Regions from separate parts of the Caenibius sp. WL genome, predicted to be linked through region 3. Evidence: riboswitches for the same ligand, from Rfam matches in the RefSeq annotation. Region 3 holds a riboswitch; each other region holds the start of a gene.
What was found. A riboswitch is a leader RNA that binds a small molecule or an ion and turns the genes downstream of it on or off. The one in region 3 is predicted to bind cobalamin.

Region 1: linked by a shared signal. The riboswitch ahead of K5X80_RS09965 (energy-coupling factor ABC transporter permease) and the one ahead of K5X80_RS05770 (TonB-dependent receptor) in region 3 are both predicted to bind cobalamin.
Region 2: linked by a shared signal. The riboswitch ahead of K5X80_RS00745 (DUF1636 family protein) and the one ahead of K5X80_RS05770 (TonB-dependent receptor) in region 3 are both predicted to bind cobalamin.

What each region holds. Positions count from the first base shown of each region.
Region 1 covers NZ_CP081844.1:2,089,613-2,095,100, forward strand. The annotation lists gene K5X80_RS09945 (LysR family transcriptional regulator) at 1-239, opposite strand, end outside; gene K5X80_RS09950 (MFS transporter) at 475-1,554, shown strand; gene K5X80_RS09955 (alpha/beta hydrolase) at 1,564-2,631, shown strand; gene K5X80_RS09960 (cyclophilin-like fold protein) at 2,783-3,133, shown strand; cobalamin riboswitch at 3,206-3,420, shown strand; gene K5X80_RS09965 (energy-coupling factor ABC transporter permease) at 3,454-4,131, shown strand; cobalamin riboswitch at 4,215-4,463, shown strand; gene K5X80_RS09970 (TonB-dependent receptor) at 4,641-5,488, shown strand, end outside.
Region 2 covers NZ_CP081844.1:118,794-124,281, forward strand. The annotation lists gene K5X80_RS00725 (threonine-phosphate decarboxylase) at 1-654, opposite strand, end outside; gene K5X80_RS00730 (adenosylcobinamide-GDP ribazoletransferase) at 651-1,367, opposite strand; gene K5X80_RS00735 (histidine phosphatase family protein) at 1,364-1,930, opposite strand; gene cobT (nicotinate-nucleotide--dimethylbenzimidazole phosphoribosyltransferase) at 1,927-2,943, opposite strand; gene K5X80_RS00745 (DUF1636 family protein) at 2,940-3,350, opposite strand; cobalamin riboswitch at 3,562-3,752, opposite strand; gene K5X80_RS00750 (N-acyl-D-amino-acid deacylase family protein) at 3,813-5,488, opposite strand, start outside.
Region 3 covers NZ_CP081844.1:1,235,213-1,240,700, reverse strand. The annotation lists gene K5X80_RS17190 (DUF47 family protein) at 1-777, shown strand, start outside; gene K5X80_RS05775 (inorganic phosphate transporter) at 797-1,798, shown strand; cobalamin riboswitch at 1,905-2,142, shown strand; gene K5X80_RS05770 (TonB-dependent receptor) at 2,354-4,219, shown strand; gene cobW (cobalamin biosynthesis protein CobW) at 4,366-5,400, shown strand; gene cobN (cobaltochelatase subunit CobN) at 5,402-5,488, shown strand, end outside.

The DNA.
Region 1 (5,488 bases), 850 kb from region 3:
TCCTCTATCTCCGCGATGCGCGGTGTGATGGTCTGGAGCAATCTTTCACCAGCGGCCGTTGGCGCGACATTGCGGGTCGTGCGTGTCAGGAGCCGTATGCCCAGGCGCGCTTCGAGTTGCTTGATAGTGTGACTGAGCGTCGATTGCGCCACGCCGAGCCTGGCCGCAGCCCTGGTGAAGCTGCGTTCCTGCGCCACGGCCTGAAACCACGTCAGCTGGTTGAGATCGGTTCTGGCCATGACGGCTCTCCACTATCCCGATGCCGGATTATTCGCTGTGATCGATTAGTTCATTCGGATTTCGACGGGTAATCGTTTTATGAGGATTCTGCTAGCCGCGCTGCAACGATAGCTGCAGGAGCGAACGAGAATGACGGTTGCGACCGCATCGGAACCACAAGCGAAACCGGTTGCCGCCTGGGGCGCGGTGCTGTCGATGGCACTGTGCGTCGCTATGTTGATCGCATCGGAATTCATGCCGGTCAGCCTGTTGACGCCGATGGCCGCGGGGCTGCGCGCGACCGAAGGACAGACCGGACAGGCGATCTCGATCAGCGGGCTCTTTGCAGTGGCGGCGAGCCTGCTCATCACCACCGTCGCCGGCAGGCTGAATCGAAAATGGGTGTTGGTCGCCATGACCGCCCTGATGCTGGCGTCGCTGGTGTTGGTCGCGGCCGCGCCGAATTTTGCGGTGCTGATGATCGGCCGTGCGCTGCTCGGCATCTGTATCGGTGGATTCTGGGCATTGGCGACCGCTGTCATCATGCGGCTGGTTCCTGAAAGCGAGGTGCCAAAGGCGCTGGCGCTGATGTATGGCGGGCAGGCCATCGCGGCGGCCTTCGCCGCGCCGGTCGGCGCCTATCTCGGCGGCCTGTTCGGATGGCGCGCGGTGTTCTGGGCGCTGACACCGATCGTCGCGGTCAACCTCGTCTGGCACATGGTCGCGCTGCCCTCGCTGCCCGCGCGCCACCGGCAGGATTTTCGCGCCATGATCGACCTGCTCAAGCGGCCTTATTTCCTGCGCGGGCTCATCGCTTCGATGCTGTCCTGGGGCTCGGCCTTCACCATGTTCACTTATCTGCGCCCGTTCCTGGAGCAGGTGACGGGCGTGGATGTGACGATGCTCTCGCTCCTGCTGCTGGTGCTGGGCTGCGCGGGGTTCGTCGGTACATGGGTTTCGAGCCGGTTCCTGAGCGGCAACGTTGCCCCGCTTCTGAAGCTTCCCGCGCTGCTGATGGGTGGCTGCACTCTCGGGCTGCTGCTGTTCGGCGGTTCCATCGTCGGGGTGGGCCTGTTCCTGGCGATCTGGGGTGCGATGAACACTGCGATGTCGGTGATCTGGATGACCTGGATGGCGCAGAACGCGGACGATGCGCCCGAGGCCGGGGGCAGCCTGATGGTCGCCGCGATCCAATCGTCGATCCTGCTCGGCGCGGTCGTCGGCGGGCTGCTGCTCGATGGCCTGTCCATTGGGGCAACTTTCAGCGGCAGCGTCGTCCTTGCTGGAATTGGCCTCGCGCTGATCGGCAACGGGCGCCGTCTGCTCAAACCATAGGAGGCATTCATGAACACTCTGGAAACCCCGGCGCATGTGGATCGCCGCGCACTGATGAAGCTGACCGGTGCCGGCATGGCCGCTGGACCCCTTTTCACCACTTCCAATGCGGAGGCACAGACTATGACGAACGAGTGGGGCAAGACCTTCCCGAAAAGCGCGAAGGTCGATCACCGGAAAGTTACGTTCCGGAACCGCTACGGGATCACTCTGGTGGGCGATCTCTATCTGCCGCAAGATCGCGGTGACAAGCGCCTGGCGGCCATCGCCGTCAGCGGGCCGTTCGGCGCGGTGAAGGAGCAGTCGTCAGGTCTTTATGCGCAGACGATGGCGGAGCGTGGTTTCGTCACGCTGGCGTTCGATCCCTCCTATACCGGGGAAAGCGGCGGCGAGCCGCGCAACGTCGCCTCGCCGGACATCAACACCGAGGATTTCAGCGCAGCCATCGATTTTCTCGGTTTGCACCCTGCCGTCGACCGGGAGCGGATCGGCGTGATCGGCATTTGTGGCTGGGGCGGCATGGCGTTGAATGCCGTCGCGGTGGACAAGCGGGTGAGGGCAGTGGCGGCCAGCACCATGTATGACATGACGCGCGTGATGGCGAAGGGCTACGACGATAGCATGACGCCCGAACAGCGCACGCAGACGCTGGAGCAACTGAGCCGGCAGCGTTGGACGGACGCGGAAAACGGCGCCCCGGCCTACCAGCCCCCGTATAACGTGCTGAAAGGCGGCGAAGCGCAGTTTTTGGTCGATTATCACGACTATTACATGACGCCGCGCGGCTATCATCCGCGTGCGGTCAATTCCGGCAATGCATGGACGCAGACCACGCCGCTGTCGTTCATGAACATGCCGCTGCTGACCTACATCAAGGAAATCGCGCCGCGCCCCGTCCTGCTGATCCATGGCGAAAAGGCCCATTCGCGCTATTTCAGCGAGACGGCCTATGCGGAGGCGGCGGAGCCGAAGGAACTGGTGATTGTCCCCGGCGCCAGCCATGTCGATCTCTACGATCGTATGGATGTGATCCCGTTCGACAAGCTCCACTCGTTCTTCGAACAGCATCTGGTTTGACGGGGGCAAAGGTGCGGCCATGAGGGCACTGGGACGATCATTGGTTTTGATGGCTATCGCCGGGCTGGCCGGCGCCTGCAAGGCAACGGCATCTTGGGCCGATGCCTCGGCGCTGGGACCGAACCGATCCGAACAAGCCGTGGAGGAGCCGATGAAAATCAGGATTGTCACCGCCGACCGGTCATTGATTGCCGTGCTGGAAGGCAGCGCGAGCGGGCGGGCCTTTGCGGCGCTGCTGCCACTCGAACTGACGCTGAGCGATTATAATCGCACCGAGAAGATCGCCGATCTGCCGCAGCGCCTCTCGACCGAGGATGCGCCTGAGGGAGTGGAGCCGAAAGCGGGCGACATCGCCTACTATGCGCCGTGGGGCAATCTCGCGATCTTCTACCGCGACTTCGGTTATTCGCGCGGCTTGGTCCGCCTGGGCCGTCTCGAAGGCAGTGCCGAACCGCTCGCGAAACTGGATGGCGCGCGGGTGCGTATCGAACTGATTCCGTGATACGGGGTGGCGATTCCAGTCTGGCGGATCCGGGAAAATCGGGATTTGCTTGACTTATCGCATCCCCCGCGCCCTAGCCTTGCGATGCATGGTGTCCGTGATGCGGCAACGCATCAGGGATGAAACGGGAATGAGGAAGGGCCCCCGGGCCTAAGCCTCGACCGCCCCCGCGACTGTGAGCGGCGAGCGACTTTCCGACAAGCCACTGGCGCACCCCTGGTGCTCCGGGAAGGCGGAAAGCGTGACGACCCGCGAGTCAGGAGACCGGCCATGCGTTGACTATAACCAAGGCCGTCGGTGGGACGGCAGAGGAGACGCATATGCATATCGAACCCGGCGTCGTTGCCGAGGGAAAAATCTGGCTGAGCTATATCACCGCAGCCAGCGCCGGTGGCTATGGCCTGAATCTGGCCCGCAAGGCCATCGCGGAAAGCGGCGTGCTGTCGCTTCTGGTCCGTAGTCTTGCGGCGACGGTGCTGGTGTTCTGCTTCTTCGAAGTGCTGCCGCATCATCCCGTTGGCGTATCCGAAGTGCACCTGATCCTGGGATCGACGCTATTCCTGCTTTTCGGCGTTGCGCCAGCGGCCATCGGGCTGGCGCTTGGCCTGTTGCTCCAGGGCGTGTTCTTTGCGCCCGTCGATCTGCCGCAATACAGCATGAACGTTACCACACTACTGGTTCCACTTTTCGCGCTGACGGCGCTGGCCCGGCGGATCATCGCGCCCGACACGCCCTATGTGGATCTTCGCTACGGGCAGGCTCTGGCACTTTCGACGACGTATCAGGCCGGTATCGTCAGCTGGGTCGCGTTCTGGGCCCTCTACGGGCACGGCTTCACGGCAGGCAACATGGCCGCCATCGCCACGTTCGGAGGGGCCTACATGCTGGTGATCGTGATCGAACCGCTTGTCGATCTCGGCGTTCTGGCTCTGGCCAAGACTCTGCACCGCTTCAAGGACAGCGGCCTTGTCGAACGCCGCCTTTACCAGGCAGTATAATCTATTCCTGCAAGTGCTCATATGTGAGCACTTGCAGCATGAACGGAAATTCGTATTGTGCTGTCATCCGGGCTGGCCATCAGCCCGGATATGATCGCGCCGGTGCCTCGAGAGAGGCTTAAAATGGGAACGCGGTGAGGAAGGGATTTCCCGACCGAATCCGAGGCTGTCCCTGCAACTGTAAGCGGCGAGCGCGATACACATGCGCGGCAGGGCAATGCGCCGATGCCGCCAGCCACTGGGCCGGACGCTAAACCATGCGAGGCCTGGGAAGGCCGTGTATCAAGCGATGACCCGCAAGCCAGGAGACCTGCCGGCGTCTGGTCGCTCTTGCTTTGGTCCAGGGGATGGCCGGGGCACGGATCTCTCCGTCTGAGCGACAAACGAGCGGCTGGGGCCGCATCGGTTCGTGTGTCGGTTGCCCCCTGGCGTCCGGCCGATGCGCGCTGCCGACCGTTTGTGAACGGCAAGCCCCCGCCCAGTGTCGTTGGACGCCGATGGGGGATATAATGATCAAGCATGTACCGGCCGCGTTTGCGGCTTTCGCTCTCCTTGCGCCTTGCACAGCCCAGGCCGATGCGGCCGACGCCACCGATGCCGACAGGGATACTATCGTGGTGAACGGGGTGTTGGGCAATCTACGGCTCAACATCGCAACCGAAAGCGCCAGCCGTCTCGGTCTCACGCCGCTCGAAACACCTGCCAGCGTGGAAACGCTCGATGGCGACGCGATCCGTCTGCGCGGTGATCTGACAATCCAGGATGCCGCCGCCAGAGGGACCGGCATTGTGAACACTTCCGGGGTGTTCGGTTATGGCCTCTCGGCGCGCGGTTTCACCGGCCAGAATTCGGTGATGACGCTCTACGACGGCATGCGGATGTACAACAACACGCTGACTTTCCCGGCTGATCCGTGGATGGCGCAGAGCGTGGAGATCCTGCGTGGCCCGGCCTCGGTGCTTTATGGCGAGGGTGCGATAGGCGGCGCGGTCAATGTCTTGCGCAGGCAACCGGGCGACACGCTTGAATTTGCGGGCCGCGCAGGTGTTGCCTCGTTCGGAACAGTGCATGCCGCGGCGGGCGCGGGGGGCCCGATCAGCGATGGGGTCAGCTTCCGGGTGGACGCCAGCTACCGCCGGTCTGATAGCTGGATGGATCGTGGGGACAGCAGCGCCATTGCGTTTTCCGGGGCGATCCGGCTACGCCCGGCGTCCGATTTCAGTATCACGTTCTCACACGATTTCAGCACGCAGAAGCCACGGATCTGGTTCGGTGTGCCGCTGGTCAACGGCGCGCTCGACACATCGATCCGGCGCAACAATTATAACGTCACCGATGCCCGGCTGCGCTTCCGCGA
Region 2 (5,488 bases), 1.1 Mb from region 3:
GCGGCGCAAGCGAACGATCACGCTGCGCGGGCCGATCAGGAAACCCAGCCGCACCCCGGCCAGCCCGAAGAACTTGCCGAACGAGCGCATCACGATCAGACAGCGGTCATCCGCCACGTGCGGGGCCATGCTGATCTGCGGCGCCCCGTCGGCGAAAGCTTCATCCACCACCAGCCAGCCGCCAGCCTCCCCCTGCCACACAAGCCATCGGCGCAAGGTTTCAGGCGATAGCACCCGGCCGTCCGGATTGTTCGGATTGGCCAGCACCAGCATGGTCGCCTGCGGCAATGGCCCCTTGGGCGCGGGTATGGCGCGGCTCCCGGGGAATATCTCGGCATGCGTGCGATAACTGGGGGTGAGATGGCGCGCGGGCAAATCGAACAGCGCACCCAGCAGGCGCAGGCCCAGTTCGCTGCCCGGCACGGCGCAGACATTGGCTGGGTCCACCCCGAAATGGAGAGCAGCAGCCTGTTCCAGCGCGCGCAAATCCTCCGGATCGGGCAAGCTGCCCCAATCGGGCGCAATCATCACCGCGCCCGGCCAGGCAATCGGATTGATCCCGGTGGAAAGGTCCAGCCATGGATGCGGGCCATCGCCGAACTGCGCCCGCGCCGCCGCCAGCCGCCCACCATGCCAGGTGAACGTGCCGCTCATAACCCAGCCACCGCCACCAGCGCGAGCAGCAGTGCGCTTTCGCACCATTCGATCCCCGCACCGTGGCCATCGCCCGAAATGCCGCCGATCCGCGCGGCGATCCACCAGCGCCACGCAGGGATTGCCAGAACGGCCACGGCAAGGCCGGGCGCGAACCACGCGGCCACGATGCCGGGCACCGCCCAGGCCGCCACATGGCCCCAGCCGATTCCTGCGCGAAAACGGGTGCCCAACCCTTCGTGCAACGGGGGCAGAGTCAGCGTCCAGACCAGCGGGCCGATCCGCGCGATCATGCACAGCGCAGGCAAAGTCCACAGCGGCACCGCGTCCAGCGCAAGGCGCAGCAGCACCAACTTGGCCAGCAGTTGCATGGCGATTGCCGTCACTCCGAAGCTGCCGATATGCGGATCGGCCAGCACGGCGGAAAGGCGTTCCCGCCCCTTGTGTGCCGCGCCCGCCGCATCGGCCATATCGCCCACCCCATCGAGATGGAGCGCGCCGGTAATGGTAACCCAGGCACCGAGGCCGAGCAGCGCCCCCAGCCATGGATCGATCCACAGCCCCAACCACACAGCCAGCGCCACCGCCGCGCCGACCACCATCCCAGCCAGCGGGAACCAGCGAATGCAGGCAGCGAAATCCGCCTCGTCAGCGCGCACGGCGGGCAGCGGCAACCGGGTCATGAACTGCAATGCCAGCACCGCCCGTCTCATGCCGCAAGCCCGGTGATTTGCGCGCCGACCGGTTCACCCGGCCAGACACGGAGCGAGAGAACCGCGCCATACGGCAGGTCCAGCGTCCAGCATTGCGTGGCGGAAAAGCCGAACAGGGAAGCGAGCGCCGCGCGCATTGCCCCCGCATGGGCGATAACCAGCGTATCGCCTTCCATCCGCACCAGCGCCCGCCCCACGCGGGCGACCAGCGCGCTCCATCGCTCCCCACCCGGCGGGGGGGTGGCGTCGGGATCGGCCCAGAACCGCGCGAGCGCATCGGGCGGCAAATCCGCCGGGGCGCACCCTTCCCATGCGCCGAACGCCAGTTCGCGCCAATCGGGATCGATCCGCAGGGGCACGCCCCGCTGCGCCGCCAGCGCTTCCGCCGGGCGGCGGGCGCGGATGAGATCGGAACAGACCACGCGCGTGAATGCCAGTGCCGTACCTTGCGCCACGCATCGCGCATCGCCTTCGCGCGTGGAAGGGACATCGCTGCTGCCGATCAGCCGCCCTTCCCCCTCCACCGCGCCGTGGCGCATCAGATGCACGGTGAAAGGCGTCATACCGCCCCGGTCACCGCCGCTTCGGCAAAAGTCGCCATGCCGTTGTGCGCGGCGAGCGCGGAGCGGACGATCTGCGCCGCGACTGCGGCGCCCGTCCCTTCGCCCAGCCGCATGTCGAGTTGCAGCAGCGGCACAAGCCCGAGCTTTTCGAGCAGGCGTTGGTGCCCCGCTTCCGCCGAACCGTGCCCGGCGAGGCAATGATCGGTGATCGCGGGCACGGCGGCGGCGAGCGGTGCGAGCGCGGCGCAGCAGATGAAGCCATCGAGCAGGACGGGCATCCGCATCATGCGCGCGGCCAGAATCGCGCCTGCCATCGCCGCGATTTCCCGCCCGCCCAGCCACCGTAGCGTTTCGAACGGGCCGGTGCACCGCGCACCGTGCAGCGCCAACGCCGCCGTCACCGCCGCGCATTTGCGGGCAATGCCCTCGTCCCCCACGCCCGAACCGCGCCCGACCCAGCGTTCCGCCGCGCCGCCGAAGCTCGCCGCGCAGAGGGCAGAAGCCGGAGTGGTGTTGCCGATGCCCATTTCGCCGACGAACGCCAGATGCGCCCCCCGTTCGATCACCGCCGCCCCGGTGTTGAGCGCGGCAAGGCATTCCTCCTCGCTCATCGCCGCTTCGCGGGTGATATCGCCAGTGAAGCGATCGAGATCGAGCGGAACCACGCGCAATTGCGCGCCGCAGGCCCCGGCCAGCGCGTTGATCGCCGCCCCGCCTGCCTGAAAGTTGGCAACCATTTGCGCGGTCACTTCGGGGGGAAAAGCACTGACGCCCTGCCGCGCGACCCCGTGATTGCCCGCGAACACCGCCGCCACGATCCGTTCCGCCTGCGGGCGCGGCGTGCCCTGCCATCCGGCCATGAACAGCGCGATTTCCTCCAGTCGGCCGAGCGACCCGGCAGGCTTGGTCAATTCCGCCTGCCGCTCCGCCGCCGCCGCCCGGGCCGCCGCATCAGCCGACGGCAGATCGGCCAGCGCCGCGTCGAACGCGGCCACGCTATCGAACCGGATCATACGGCGACGAACCCTTCGGGCGGAGTGCGGGTGATGAAATGCCCCTTCACCCCTTCGGGCCAATCGGCATAGCGCACCTGCCCTTCCACGCTCGCCGCATGGTGTGCCGCGTAGGCGAGGATCGCCTGCGCCGCCGCCGCATCGGGGGTGAAATCGCCCAATACGTAGCCGATCTTGCCCGGCGCGCGGATATGGACCGTGCAATGGCGTGAACACGCGAAGAGACAGGGCATTTCCTGCACCGCGATATGGGCATAGGCCGGATCGGCTGCCTGCGCGGCGCGCAAGGCATCGGCAAGCAGGGCCCCGCCGCGTTGTCCCGTGCCGTCTTCCCGCTGATCCGGCGCGAGGCGGCAGGTGTTGCACACCACCACCGATGGCCCGGCTGCGACAGCTTGCAAAGTCATCGCCGCGCTCTCCAACAGGGTGGGGGCGGGATGAGCGGCATTCGGGCGGTATCAAGCATAGGCGAATCCCCGGTTTCGAACACGAAACCCCGTTTGCCCGGCGATGTGCGGTATCAGGTTCGCAAACGACACCGCACACGACCCGGCGATCCGGGGCACAAGTGTCGTTGCGCGAGGGAATCCCCGTCCGGCCGGCTCACCCTGTCCGGTCGAAGAACGACCGCGTCAGGCAGGTCTCCTGGCTCGCGGGTCTGCGCCGTTCCGGCCGCCTTCTCAGGATCGTGGCGATCCCAATGGCTGAGGGCCGGTGGCTATCCGCTTACAGTTGCAGGGGCAGCCCGGGCCTTGCACCCGAATTCCCTTTCAATCCCCTCGCGGGGAACCTGTCGCGCGGTGGCTGATAGAACCGATGCCGGAAGGTGGCAAGGCCCGCGCTGGAGCCCGCCCCTCTTCCGCAGCGGCCTATGCCGCGCCCGCGCGGATCAGGCGGCCGGGCAGTTCCCCGGTGGGCTGCCCATCGCGATAGACCGGCGTGCCGTTGACCACTGTCGCCGTATAGCCATCCGCCCGCTGGACAAGACGCGGCATGCCGCCGGGCAGATCGTGCGTGATTTCCGGAGCGTGGAGATGCAGCCCGTCGAAATCGATCACATTGATATCGGCGCGCAGGCCCGGCGCAATCAGGCCCCGGTCGGCTAGGCCCATCAACGCCGCCGTATCGTGCGACAGCCAGCGGACGACATCGGGCAGCGCCATGCGCCCTTCCGCCCGATCGCGCGCCCAGTACATCAGCATATAGGTGGAATAGCTGCCATCGCAGATCGTGCCGCAATGCGCCCCGCCATCGCCCAGCCCCGGCACGATATCGCGATGACGCATGATTTCGCCCACCGCGTCGAGCTTGCCATCGGTGAAATTGGCCATGGCGAGATAGAGCGTCGCATCCTTGCCCAGCAGGATATCGTAAGCGAGGTCTTCCGGCGTGCGCCCTTCGCGCGCGGCGCGCGCGGCGATGCTGTTTTCGGGCGGCTGTTCGTAATCGGGCGGATTACCCAGTTCGAACATCGTGCCGAACTGGCGCACCACCCGCCCGAGCATGGACGCCGTCTCGGGATCGGGCGCTTCCGCCAGAATCGCCGCTTTCACTTCGGGCTTGCGCAGTTCCGCCAGCCGCTGCGCCAGCGGCAGATGGGCAAGCGCGGTGTAAGTCGGCGTCGAATAGAACGGGTTGAGCGTCAGCTGGTGGCCCAGCATCATCCCCACGCCGCGCGGCAGGACCTGCCCACGCACGGTCAGCCCCCTGTCGTTCGCCGCCTGCAACTGCGCCAGATGCCGCCGCCAGGCGAGCGGCCCTTCGTTGGGCGTGCCGATAGTGAACGTCACCGGGCGCCGGGAACGGTCGGCCAGATTGACCACGTTATCCAGTGTCGCATCGGGTAGATGCATGTCTTCCACGATCTGGAACACGCCTTTGCCCCGCGCGCGCATTTCATCGGCGAAGCCGAACAGTTCCGCCTCCCCCGCCTCCAGCGTGGGGATCGGCTTGCCATCACTCGACCGGTGGAACAGCGTGCGCGAAGTACCGATGCCGATGGCGCCATGCTCCAGCGCTTCGCCATAGAGCGCGCGCATCTGCGCGATATCCTCTGCCGTCGCCGGTTCGCGGTTCGCCCCGCGCTCACCCATGACATAGACACGCAGCGCGGCATGGGGGACATAGCACGCCACATCCATGTCGAAGCTGCGGCTGGCAAGGAAATCGAGATATTCGGGATAGGTTTCCCATGTCCACGGCAGGCCGGTGGCCAGCACAGGGAACGGGATATCCTCCACCCCTTCCATCAGGCGGATGAGCGTGTCCCGCTCATCCGGGCGGCAGGGGGCGAACCCGACCCCGCAATTGCCGATGATCGCCGTGGTGATGCCGTGGAAGGACGAGGGTTTCAGCCGCTGTTCCCACGTCACATGGCCATCGTAGTGCGTGTGCACATCGACGAAACCAGGGGTGACGATCTTGCCGCTGGCGTCGATCTCCTCCGCGCCCGCTTCGAGCCCCTGCCCCACAGCGGCAATCCGGCCATCGCGCACGCCCACATCGCCGACGAAGGGTTCGCCGCCCGACCCGTCGACGATCGTGC
Region 3 (5,488 bases):
GAAGCGGCCGAAGCGGTTGAAGAAGACGATCTGCGCGCTCTCATCCGCAGCTTTGGCCCGCGCGAATTCCGCCGCGCGGCGCTGGGCATCAAAATGATCGAGACAGTGGCGGAAAAGACAGGGGTTAATGCCATGTTTGCTTGGTTCCAGCGGCTTATCCCGCAACAGGGGAACTTCTTCGAACTGTTCGAGCAGCAGTCCGTCACGCTTGTCGCCGGCGCCGATGCGCTGGCCCGCCTGTTGCAGGGCGGCCCCGGCAAGGCCGATCACGTCCGCGAAATCGAAGAACGCGAACACGATGCCGACAATATCACCCGCGAAGTGCTGCAGGCGGTACGCCGCACCTTCCTCACCCCGTTCGATCGGGGCGCGATCACCAGCCTGATCGCCACGATGGACGATGCGATCGATGAAATGCACATGACCGCGGGCGCCGCCGATCTCTACGACATCACCGAATTCGAACCGGAAATGCGCGATATGGCAGCGATCATCGTCGATGCCGCGCGGCTGACTGCCGAAGCCATGCCGCTGCTGCGCAAGATCGCCGACAACGGCGTGCGCCTGCACGAACTGACCGAACGGCTAGTGCGCATGGAAGGCCATGCCGACGCCATCCACGCCGCCGGGCTCAAACGCATTTTCCGCGAAGTGGGCAGCCGCGATCCGCTGCAATTCATGGCGCGGCAGGAAATGTTCAAGCGCCTCGAACGCGTCGTCGACCGTTTCGAAGACCTGGCCAACGAGATCGACGGTCTCGTGATCGATCACTCCTGAAAAGCCCAGTACCGCTCGCATGGATCACAGCCTCGCCCTCCCCTTGCTGATCGGGCTGATCGCGCTCGCGCTCGCATTCGATTTCCTCAACGGGCTGCACGATGCGGCCAATGCGATCGCCACCGTGGTCGCCACCAAGCTGCTTTCGCCGGTCATGGCCGTGCTGTTCGCCGCGTTCGGCAATTTCGCCGCTTACTGGCTGGTCGGGCTGCATGTCGCCGAAACCGTGGGCAAGGGGATCGTCGACAAGGACGTTATCACCCCGGCGGTGGTGTTCGGCGCGCTGGTCGGGGCGATGTTCTGGAACGTGCTGACCTGGATCAAGGGTATCCCTTCCTCCTCCAGCCACGCGCTGATCGGCGGATTGCTCGGGGCCGGGATCGTCCATGCCGGGCCGGGCGCGGTCGAAGCGGCGGGCACGATCAAGACCATCGCGGCGATTTTCGTTTCGCCAATCCTCGGCTTCGCGCTTGCCATGCTGCTGATGCTGATCACGTCCTGGCTGTTCAAAGGCATCCAGCCGCGGCAGGCAAACGGCACGTTCAAAGTGCTGCACCTGTTCTCCTCCGCCGCCTATTCGATCAGCCACGGGGCCAACGATGCCCAGAAGACGATGGGGATCATTACTGTCCTGCTCTATTCCACCGGGCATCTCGGCGGGGAATTCCACGTGCCGGAATGGGTGGTGCTGTCGTGCTATCTCGCCATTGCGCTGGGCACCATGTCGGGCGGGTGGAAAATCATCAAGACGATGGGCAGCAAGCTGACCAAGCTCAACCACCATTCGGGCTTCTGCGCCTCCACCGCCGGATCGTTCGTGGTGTTCGGCGCCAGCGCGCTGGGCATCCCGATTTCCACCACGCACGCCATCACCGGCAGCGTGGTCGGCACCGGCGCCGCCCGCCGGGCCAGCGCGGTGCGGTGGAGCGTGGCCAGCCGCGTGATCGTGGCCTGGTTCATCACCATTCCCGCCAGCGCCGCCGTGGGCGCGCTGTTCTACCTCGCCACCCGCCTGTTCTGAGGCCCATCCCCCACAGGCCGCCGCGATATTGTGCGTTGCGGCAAAGAAGGATTGACATGGCCCCCGTTTGTGACTATGGCCCTGCCCGTGGAAGCGGGATACATCCGCTTTCCGTGATCGCGCCGGTGCCCGAAAGGGCTTAAAACGGGAACACGGTGAGGAACGGGTTTCGCCCGATCCCAATCCGGGGCTGTCCCTGCAACTGTAAGCGGCGAGCGCGATGCATAGGCTTCCTTCCGGGGAAGCAGCCACTGGGCCATCCGCCAACCATGCGGGGCCTGGGAAGGCCATGCATCAAGCTATGACCCGCGAGCCAGGAGACCTGCCGGCGCATGGTCGCTCTTGCCGCGATCCAGGGGATGGTCATGGCACGGTTACTCTCCGTCTGAGCGACGAACCGAAGCGGCTGGGGCCGCGCGGTCATGCGCATGCGGGCGAAACAGCGCCCGTCCGTGGGCGCTGACCGGCCGTTCGTTGCCCGTGCTGCCCTCCCCTGGGCCGCCGGACCGCGCACGGTGCGCCCTGCCGCCAGTTGCTCTGGCGCGGGGATAACGCATGAAGACCACCTGTTTCGTACCCTTGATCGCACTGGCCGCGGCGGCCCCGGCCTATGCCGAAAGCGCGGACGATCTCTCTTTCGAAAGCCGCGCCGACATCATCGTCACCGCTTCGCGCGCGGTCAGCGAACCGCGCGAGATCGGCAGCGCGATTTCCGTCATCACGCGCGAAACGCTCGACCGCAACCAGATCACGTTCGTCAAGGATGCGCTGATCGATACGCCGGGCGTGCTGGTCAGCACCGACCGGCCCGGCAATTACGCCTCTGTCAACATTCGCGGATCGAACAACGACGAAGTGCTGTGGCTGGTCGATGGCATTCCGCTGGGCGATCCCAGCGCGGCCAGCACCGAATTCCGCGCCGATCACCTGATCGCCGCCGATATCGCGCAGATCGAGGTGCTGCGCGGCAATCAGAGTTCGCTTTACGGCTCCGACGCGATCGGCGGGGTCATCAACATCATCACCCAGCGCGCCATCGAAGAAGGGATCGCGGTCAACGCCGAAGCGGAAGCCGGATCGCACGGCACGCTGAACGGCGGCGCATCGCTGCTGGGCAAAAGCGGCCCGGTCGATTTCCGGCTCACCGCCACCGGCTATCGCCACGATGGCCCCTCGCTCACCGATCCACGCACCGCCACCAGGCCCGCGAGCGAGAAGGACGCATACCGGCGCTACGGCTTTTCCGGCCGCATGGGCGTGGAAGCATCCCCCAATCTGCGCTTCCAGATGAACGGGTTCTGGGCGGACACGTTCTCCGATCTCGACAACACCGGCTCGGATTCGCTCAACACTGTCAGGAAGCGCGAATATGCCGTTTCCGGGCAGGGCCTCTACGCCAGTTCGGACGACAGGCTGACCGTCAGGCTGACCGGCAGCCGCTACGTCGCGCGGCGGCTCTATTTCGGCAGCGCCTACCGGCCCGAAGGCGATCTCTATCGCGGAACCAAGGACACGCTCGCACTTGATGCCAGATACGACACCGGCGGGCTTATCAGCCTCGCCGCGGGCGGCGCGCTGGAACGGGAAAAGAGCGATCAGGCCACGTTCCATTCGGGCGATTTCAACGCCCGGATCAGCACCCGTTCGGCCTATGGCGAACTGGCGCTGCGCCCGGCGGCAGGGCTGACGCTGACCGGCGCGGCGCGGATCGACGACAACAGCCGCTTCGGCACGTTCGACACCTATCGCGGCACCGTGGCCTATGCCGCCGGTCCGGTGAAATTCCGCGCCAGCTACGGCACCGGGGCGAAAGCGCCGGGTCTCTATCAATTGTTCGACCCGACATACGGCAATCCCCATCTCAAGGCGGAAAAGAGCCGGGGCGGCGATATCGGCGCCGATATCGCGCTAAGCGACACGTTCAGCGCGTCGGCCAGCTATTTCTTCCTCAGGAAGACCAACGAAATCGAGTGGAACGCCAGCATCGGCCGATCCGGCGGCTATCGCCAGTGGGGCCGCACCCGCGCGCACGGGGTGGAACTGGGCCTGACCGCGCGCCCTCTGGCCTGGCTGACGGTCAGCCAGAGCTTCACCTACACCGATCACGAAGCCTACAGCGATGCGGCGGCGCGATACCGGGACAGCGGCCGCCCCGAATATGCGGGCACCACGGCCATCACCGTCCTCCCCGCCGCAGGGGCGGAATTCACCGCCCGCGTCCGCTATCGCGATGGCGACGCTTCGACCCGGCTCGCCACCCGGGCCTATGCCGTGGTCGATCTGCTCGGCTCCTACCGGATCAACGGGAATGTCGAGCTGTTCGGCCGGGTGACCAACCTTTTCGACAAGTGGTACCAGATGTACGCGCACACCAACACGCTCGGCCGCAGCGCCTATGGCGGTGTCCGCGTCAGCTTCTGACGCCCTTTCGCAGGGCGGCGGACAGCGGCGCCGCCCTGCTTTTCCATTTCCGAGGAAAAGCCCGTGCCCCCGATCACCCGACACCAACACCGTCCCACAAACGGCAGGCCGAGGCCGAAATCCAACCATCATCAAGGAGACACCGCATGAGCAAGGTTCCGGCCACTGTCATCACCGGCTTCCTCGGCGCGGGCAAGACCACGCTGATCCGCCATCTGCTGCAGAATGCGCAGGGGCGCAGGCTCGCCCTTATCATCAACGAATTCGGCGATGTCGGCATCGATGGCGAACTGGTGAAAGGGTGCAACGACGCCAGTTGCCCCGAAGAGGATATCGTCGAACTGGCCAACGGCTGCATCTGCTGCACCGTGGCGGACGATTTCCTGCCGACGATGCAGAAGCTGCTCGACCGGCCCAATCCGCCCGAGCACATCCTTATCGAAACCTCCGGCCTCGCTCTGCCCAAGCCGCTGGTGAAAGCGTTCCAGTGGCCCGATATCCGCACGCGGGCGACAGTCGATGGCGTGATCGCATTGATCGATGCCGATGCCGTGGCCGCCGGGCGCTTCGCCACGGACGAAGCCGCGCTGGCCGCCGCGCGCGCCGCCGATCCCACGCTCGACCATGACAGCCCGCTGGAGGAACTGTTCGAGGATCAACTCGCCTGTGCCGATCTCGTCGTGCTCAACAAGACCGATCTGGTCGACGCGGCAGTGCTGCCCGGCATCGAGGCCGAACTGGCGCGCGATGTGCGCGACGGGGTCAAGCTGATCCATGCCGCCCATGGCGCGGTCGATCCCGCCGTGCTGCTCGGCCTCGTTGCCGGGGCGGAAGACGATCTCGCCGCGCGCCCTTCGCATCATGACAGCGAGGACGACCACGATCATGACGATTTCACCAGCTTCGTCGTGGCGGGCGGCGAAATCGCCGATCTGGACGGCCTTCTCACCCGGCTGGGGGACCTGATCCGCACGCACGATATCCTGCGCATCAAGGGCATGGTCGCGCTCGAGGGCAAGCCGCTGCGGCTGGTCATCCAGACGGTCGGCCCGCGTATCCAGCACCATTTCGACCGGGCATGGCAGGTGGAGGAGCCCCGCCGCACCGCGCTGGTGGTGATCGGCGAAACCGGGCTCGACCGCGCCGCCATCGAAGCCGGGCTGGCCGGGGTGATCGGTTGACATGCACCTGCTTTCGGCCACGCCCGGCAGCATCGCCAACGGCGATGAAGCGATCGATCTCGGCCAGTCGCCTGGCGATATCGTGCTG